2 linked regions of the Metabacillus sp. B2-18 genome follow. The protein of the gene in region 1 interacts with the protein of each later gene in a pairwise test. Links are inferred from orthologs where the notes say so. Each region holds a gene or a part of one and is shown on either strand. Other genes may lie near its edges.

Evidence for each region. Proteins that work in one complex are often made in the same cells at the same time.
Region 2: the proteins of LPC09_RS20925 (region 1) and mntR interact in binary tests that used the Escherichia coli proteins (3 or more experiments, as listed by UniProt). The link is inferred for Metabacillus sp. B2-18 from one-to-one orthologs.

Annotation. Positions count from the first base shown.
Region 1 is NZ_CP088245.1:4,108,838-4,112,487, forward strand. What follows is about bases 253-3,144. They hold LPC09_RS20925 (methionine ABC transporter ATP-binding protein), read right to left. Parts: upstream 2,266-3,144; coding sequence 1,240-2,265; downstream 253-1,239. Other genes in these bases: LPC09_RS20915 (MetQ/NlpA family ABC transporter substrate-binding protein), read right to left, coding at 253-566; LPC09_RS20920 (methionine ABC transporter permease), read right to left, coding at 579-1,247; LPC09_RS20930 (O-acetylhomoserine aminocarboxypropyltransferase/cysteine synthase family protein), read right to left, coding at 2,671-3,144. Also shown: more of LPC09_RS20915, read right to left, coding at 1-252; more of LPC09_RS20930, read right to left, coding at 3,145-3,650. UniProt on the Escherichia coli protein: Part of the ABC transporter complex MetNIQ involved in methionine import. Responsible for energy coupling to the transport system. It has also been shown to be involved in formyl-L-methionine transport.
Region 2 is NZ_CP088245.1:3,354,185-3,357,624, forward strand. What follows is about bases 153-2,834. They hold mntR (transcriptional regulator MntR), read right to left. Parts: upstream 1,863-2,834; coding sequence 1,443-1,862; downstream 153-1,442. Other genes in these bases: LPC09_RS17075 (ABC transporter ATP-binding protein), read right to left, coding at 153-1,011. Also shown: LPC09_RS17070 (ABC transporter ATP-binding protein), read right to left, coding at 1-17; more of LPC09_RS17075, read right to left, coding at 1-152.

The DNA.
Region 1 (3,650 bases):
TCAATTTCTAGGTTTTTAGCATTTTCAACGATATCATCTTTTGTTGCATTAATTTTATCAACATCTGGATTTAATTTAATTAGACCTTTTTCTTCAAGTTGTGCTAACACGCGTCCCATTTCTGCAACGTTGTTACTCATGATAATTTTTGCACCTTCAGGTAACTCTTCAAGTGTTTTGTATTCTTTTGAGTAAATACCAAAAGGCTCAATATGAATTGCTCCAACATTTGCAAGATCAAAATCATTTTCTTTAATTGCATTGTCTAAATATGGAACATGCTGGAAGTAGTTTGCATCCAGGTCACCTTCAGCAAGCGCTGGGTTAATTAATGGATAATCTGAAAACTCTTCGATGTCTAATTCAATACCTTTGTCTGCTAACAGTGGTTTTGCTTCTTCTAAAATTTCTGCATGAGGAACAGTTGTCGCTCCAACTTTTAGTACTTTCGTTTCTTGCTCAGTCCCTGTGTTTTCTTCTTGAGTTGTTTCATTTTCGCCTCCGCCACATGCAACAAGTAGAATAGCGAAAATTGTTAATACTAGTGATAAAAGATATTTTTTCATCATTTTTTCCTCCTAACGTTTATCGATAGCTTTAACTAATATATCTCCAATAAATTGGATAATAAACACAATAATTAAGATAAAAATGGTTGCTACAATGGTTACTTCAAAATTATTACGCTGGAATCCTTCTCGATAAGCAAGGTCACCAAGACCTCCAGCACCTACTACTCCGGCCATAGCTGTATAACCAACCAATGCGATTGCAGTAACTGTAATCCCTGAAACCAAAGCTGGTAAAGATTCCGGTAATAGTACTCTCAACATAATTGTCGACGTTTTTGCTCCCATCGATTTAGCTGCTTCAATAACACCTTTGTCAACTTCCCTTAAAGCAAGCTCAACCATCCTTGCGTAAAATGGAGCGGATCCAATAATTAGTGCGGGTAAAGCAGCATTTTCTCCCAGAATTGACCCAACTACAACTTTAGTGAAGGGTAAGAGTAAAATAACAAGGATAATAAACGGAATTGACCGAAATATATTTACGATTCCAGATAAAATTGTATTAAGTATACTGTTACCCCAGATATTGCCTTTTGAAGTTAAGAATAAAAGTAAACCAAGTATAATTCCTAAGAAAAAAGTGACGACAACCGAAACTCCTGTCATGTAAGTTGTTTCATAAGTTGCCTCCCATACTTTTTCCCATTTTACATTTGGAAGAAACTGATTAAGCATTCGCCAGCACCTCCACTTCTACTTGTTGTTCTCCAATATAAGCAACTGCACGGTTAATTTCATCAAGATCTCCATCTATATGCAAAAATAATGAACCATAAGAGCCATTTTGCGTTTGTGAAATTTTACCTTGTACAATATTCACTTCAATATTAAATTTCCTAATAATATTGCTAATCAATGGTCTTTCTGTACCTTCACCAACAAATGTTAGCTGAAGTACTTTTCCAGAACGATAATTTTCTAGTAGTAGGTCAATTGCTTCCTTCGTATCATCCGGCTCTGAGATTTGTTTAACGAACGTTTTTGTTATAGGTTTCTGAGGGTTTCTGAAAACATCCAATACATTTCCTTGTTCAACCACTTCACCATTTTCCATAACAGCTACTCGATGACAAATTTTACGAATGACATGCATTTCATGTGTAATTAATACGATTGTTAAGCCTAGTCGTTTATTAATATCAACAAGCAGGTCTAGAATTGAATCTGTTGTTTGGGGATCAAGTGCTGATGTAGCTTCATCACATAATAAAACCTTGGGATTATTCGCTAACGCTCTGGCAATCCCAACACGTTGTTTTTGACCACCACTAAGTTGAGAAGGGTATGCATTCTCTCTTCCTTCCAGTCCAACCAGCTTAATAAGCTCATCAACACGTTTAAGTCGTTTCGCTTTACTTACTCCTGCAATTTCTAAAGGAAATGCAATATTCTCTCTCACTGTTCTTGACCACAATAAGTTAAAGTGTTGAAAGATCATGCTTATTTCTAAGCGTGCTTTACGCAACTTTGTACCAGAAATTGAGCCAATCTGACTACCTGCCACAACGACTTCCCCACTAGTTGGTTTTTCTAGTCCATTTAACAAACGGATCAATGAACTTTTTCCGGCTCCACTATATCCTATAACTCCGAATATTTCACCTTTTTTAATTTCAAGGTTTACATTGTTAACAGCTTGAACAGAGCCGCTCTTTGTTTTATAAACTTTATTAACATTTGATAATGTTATCATTTTGTCACCTTCTTCCTTTATTCCTTTACTATTTCTACCGTTCATTTTTTTACATATAAAAAACCTTCCTGCAAAATGAGCAGAAAGGCGCTTGAATACCTTTCTCTCATCTCTCAAAGCATCTGCTTTGTGTGAATTGGCACCATTTCAGAATGAACTGATGGTTGCCGGGCTTCATCGGGCACTTCCCTCCACCTCTCTTGATAAGAGTTAAATATTTGATTGTCTTTTTAAGTACGATTGTGATTGTATCATGTGTTGAAAATCAATGTCAATTATTTATTTTCTTAAAATAGCTTACTTTTTTCACTGTGATTTTACATTTCAAATATGAAAAGGGTTGCATTTATCTGCAACCCCTTTCAATATTATACAATAAATAATATTATTAGAATATTTCATTAATTAAGAATTTACTTTCTCCATTCCTTTTACACCTGTTGCTTCAAAAATAGCTTGATCTAAATCTTCTATTAAATCCTCTATATGTTCAATTCCTACTGATAAGCGGATCAAATCTTCTGTTACACCAGATTTCTTTAAATCTTCAACGCCTAGTTGTTGATGAGTTGTACTCGCAGGATGAATGATTAAGCTTTTCGCATCTCCAACATTTGCTACATGTGACCAAAGTTCAACGTTGTTAATAAGAGCTGCACCAGCCTCTCTTCCGCCCTTGATACCGAATACTACTACAGAACCAGCACCCTTAGGTAAGTATTTAGCAGCTAAGTCCTTCGCAGGGTGTTGGCTATTTTCAGGGTATAGAACCCACTCAACAGCTGGGTGACTTTCTAAATATTGCACCATTTTCCTTGCATTTGATACATGTTCCTTCATACGGACATGAAGGGTTTCTAGACCAAGATTAAATTGAAAGGCATTGTATGGGCTAATAGCTGGGCCTAAATCTCTTAATAACTGAACTCTCGCTTTAATAATATACGCTTGTTCTCCTAATGCTTCAGCATAAACTAAATCATGATAGCTAGGATCAGGAGTTGTAAACCCAGGGAATTTTGGACTATTCCAGTCAAATTTACCTCCATCTACAATGACTCCACCAAGAGTTGTACCATTCCCAAGCAACCATTTTGTTGCAGAATGAACAACAATGTCGGCACCATGATCGATAGGTCTGCATAGATACGGTGTGGCAAATGTGTTATCCACAATCAATGGAATTCCAGCTTCATGAGCAATTTCAGCAACTGCCTCGATATCAAGAACATCTAAGCTTGGATTTCCAATTGTCTCTGCAAAAATAGCTTTTGTCTTCGGAGTAATAGCTGATCGGAAATTTTCCGGATTCTTTGGATCAACAAAAATAGTATTGATTCCGTACTTTGGTAATGTGTTAGCAAAAAGGTTATATGTACCTCCAT
Region 2 (3,440 bases), 750 kb from region 1 along the record:
AGAAGTAACTCTGTCATTTTTCTCTACTTCCTCCTTTCCACTATGCAAAAAGCATCGAACATTATGATCTTCTTTTTCCATTTTATATAGTTGAGGTGTTTCTTCTTGGCATTGACCAAACATTTCCTCACATCTTGCTGCAAAACGACATCCGTTTATAATACTTCCAGGTCGTGGAACATTACCAGGTATACTGTATAACCGATCTTTTTTCCCTCGAATATCAGGGACCGATTTAATTAATCCCTTTGTGTATGGATGTTTAGGATTTTTCAAGATTGTTTTTACGTCACCTTGTTCGACAATTTGACCGGAATACATAACAATTACCCTATCACATACTTCTGCCACTACTCCTAAGTCATGAGTAATAAAAATGATTGATGTATTCATTCTTTCATTTAAATCTTTCATAAGAGATAGAATTTGGGCTTGTATCGTAACATCTAGAGCAGTTGTAGGTTCGTCCGCGATTAAGACTTGCGGATTACAGGCCATCGCCATCGCAATCATTACCCTTTGCCTCATCCCCCCGGAGAGTTGATGTGGATAATCATTAACGATTTCATCTGCTCTTGGTATTCCAACTAACTTAAGCAATTCAACTGCACGCAGTCTTGCCTCTTTTTTCGCTAGATTTGTATGTAACTTTAAAGCTTCAATTAATTGATTGCCTATTGTAAACAATGGGTTTAATGAAGTCATAGGCTCCTGGAAGATCATCGATATCTGATTCCCTCGGATGCCTCGCATTTCTTTTTCACTAAATTTTGTTAAGTCTTTACCTTCAAATAATATTTCACCATGCTCAATCACACCAAGAGGGCTAGGTATTAATCCCATTGTTGACAATGATGTAACACTCTTTCCACTTCCCGACTCTCCAACAATCCCTAAGATTTCGCCTTTATTTAACTCGAAACTTATTCCATCAACTGCTGGGACCAGCTTTTTTTCAGAACGAAAGGATACCTTTAAATCTCTTATTTGAAGTATAGGTTCTTTACTCATTTGATCACCTACCAATTATCTTGTTAAAATTTTAAATTATTAAAATATAATGAAAGTAGTGAATATTATCACATAAAAAATATTCTAATATTGTCGCTTTTTGTCGTATCGAAAGAACTTTCTTTCGACATATTTCGATATCACCACTTTAAACCTTTACTGCTAGCTTGCGTTAAAGAGTTAAACACATTAAGGGATATTGCAGAAAAAGGATCACACCCTCGCGCCACCTTTTTTTTAAAAAAGCTTCTAATTCTTTCTCAGGATAATAATTAAAATAATATCCCACTACATTAATAATGATTTTACCTTTCTTATCATTACAATGTTTCTTTACACAGACAAGGAGTTGGTTACTTTTTATACCAAGTATCTTTTTGGACAAACAAAAAAGCGGTGAATGTAGATTAACTATCATTCACCGCTTTTTCTTACTCTTCATTATTTTTTTGGATATTCCGTAGTGATTGAATTCTCTCTTCTTTTTCTTCAAAATATTGAACAAGATCTCCAATTCGATCGATTGCATTCCAACTTAGATGATGCTCAATACCTTCAACATCATTATATATCTTATCTTGATCAACGCCGATAATAGTTAAAAACTGCTCTAGCAGCTCATGGCGATAAACTAGTCGTTTTCCTGTTTTCTTCCCTTTATTCGTTAACACGAGTCCGCGATATTTCTCATAAATTAAATACTCATCTTTATCTAATTTCTGAACCATTTTTGTGACGGAGGAGGGATGAACAGCCAATGCTTCTGCAATATCAGAAACACGTGCATATCCTTTATCTTCAATAAGTAAATATATTTGTTCGATATAATCTTCCATACTAGGTGTTGGCATGTAGTCCCCTCCAGAATTGCCGATCTTTTTTAACGAAATCATTACAATTTTACATGAGTTTAAAGGTAATGACAAGGAATATTAGGAAAGCACTCCCAATTTCATGAGTGATCCTAGTATAGAACAAATTCTCCATGAGAAAATAACTTGATTGCTCATTTCTATGGCATTTTCAGGTAGTGGATTTAAATGAAATGACATTAAAATCTGTTGCCAGGTTCTTTTATCTTCGATTATGAGGAGTTTATCTTCGATTTTGTCCATTTTATCTACGATTCCTGAGATTTATCTACGATTATTGGGATAGTATCTTCGATTAGATAAAATTCACCATTTTTCGACATGATGAATTTCACTCATCCTCATATAAAAAGGACCTGACATGGTCAGATCCTTTTTAAAAGTTCATATTATAACCCGCACTTCAATTGTGCTCCACAGCTCGTACATGTGTTACAGCCGCCTAAATCTTCAACCGTACCTTCACGACAAACCGGGCAAGTGTTTCCTACTTCATTACCAATTGTAACGTCTGTTGAACGAAGGTCATTTATAGTATCTACAAGTACTACTTTCCCTTTTTCTTTCGGAACAACTTCTTCGTCACTATCATCAAACGTATTTTCTTCTGCTTTTAATGTTAAAACTTGTGTGTCACGGCTACCATCTACATAAACAGTACCGCCTTTTGCTCCACCTTTATATAAACGCTCATACACTTTTTCAACTTGCTCAACTGTGTAACCTTTAGGAGCATTTACAGTTTTACTGATTGAACTATCAATCCAACGTTGGATAACACATTGTACGTCAGCATGTGCTTCCGGTGCTAATTCCATTGCTGATACGAACCATGATGGTAGGTTATTCGCATCTGCTTCTGGATGTTGATCTAAATATTCTTGAACGATATCCGCTTTTACTTCAATGAACTTCCCTAAACGCCCGCTACGGAAGTAAGAGAATGAGAAGTAAGGCTCAAGGCCTGTTGCGACGCCAACCATTGTTCCTGTGGATCCCGTAGGAGCAACAGTTAATAGATGTGAATTACGAATTCCGTATTCTTTTACACCTTCACGAATATCTTCAGGCATTTTGCTCATAAAGCCTGTTTGTGTGAATGCTTCTCTTAAACGATTTGTTTCTACTTCTTGTTCACCAGCTAAGAATGGGAAGCTTCCCTTTTCTTTAGCAAGTTCAATAGATGCACGGTATGCAGTAGTAGCAATCGTTTCAAATACTTTATCTACTAACTGATTACCTTCTTCAGAACCGTACTCTGTTTCACAATAGATTAGTAAGTCATGAAGACCCATTACACCAAGACCGACACGACGCTCACCTAGAGCTTGATGTTTGTTTTCTGGTAAGAAGTATGGAGTTGCATCGATTACGTTATCTTGCATTCTAACGCCAACTTCAACTGTTTTTCTAAGCTTTTCGAAGTCAACTGTTTTTGTTTCTTTATTTGCCATTTCCGCTAGGTTTACAGCTGCTAAGTTACAAACGGAATATGGTGCGAGTGGTTGTTCCAGTTTTTGTTATCCTATCGGCTTTTTATCCGATAGTTCTTACGGT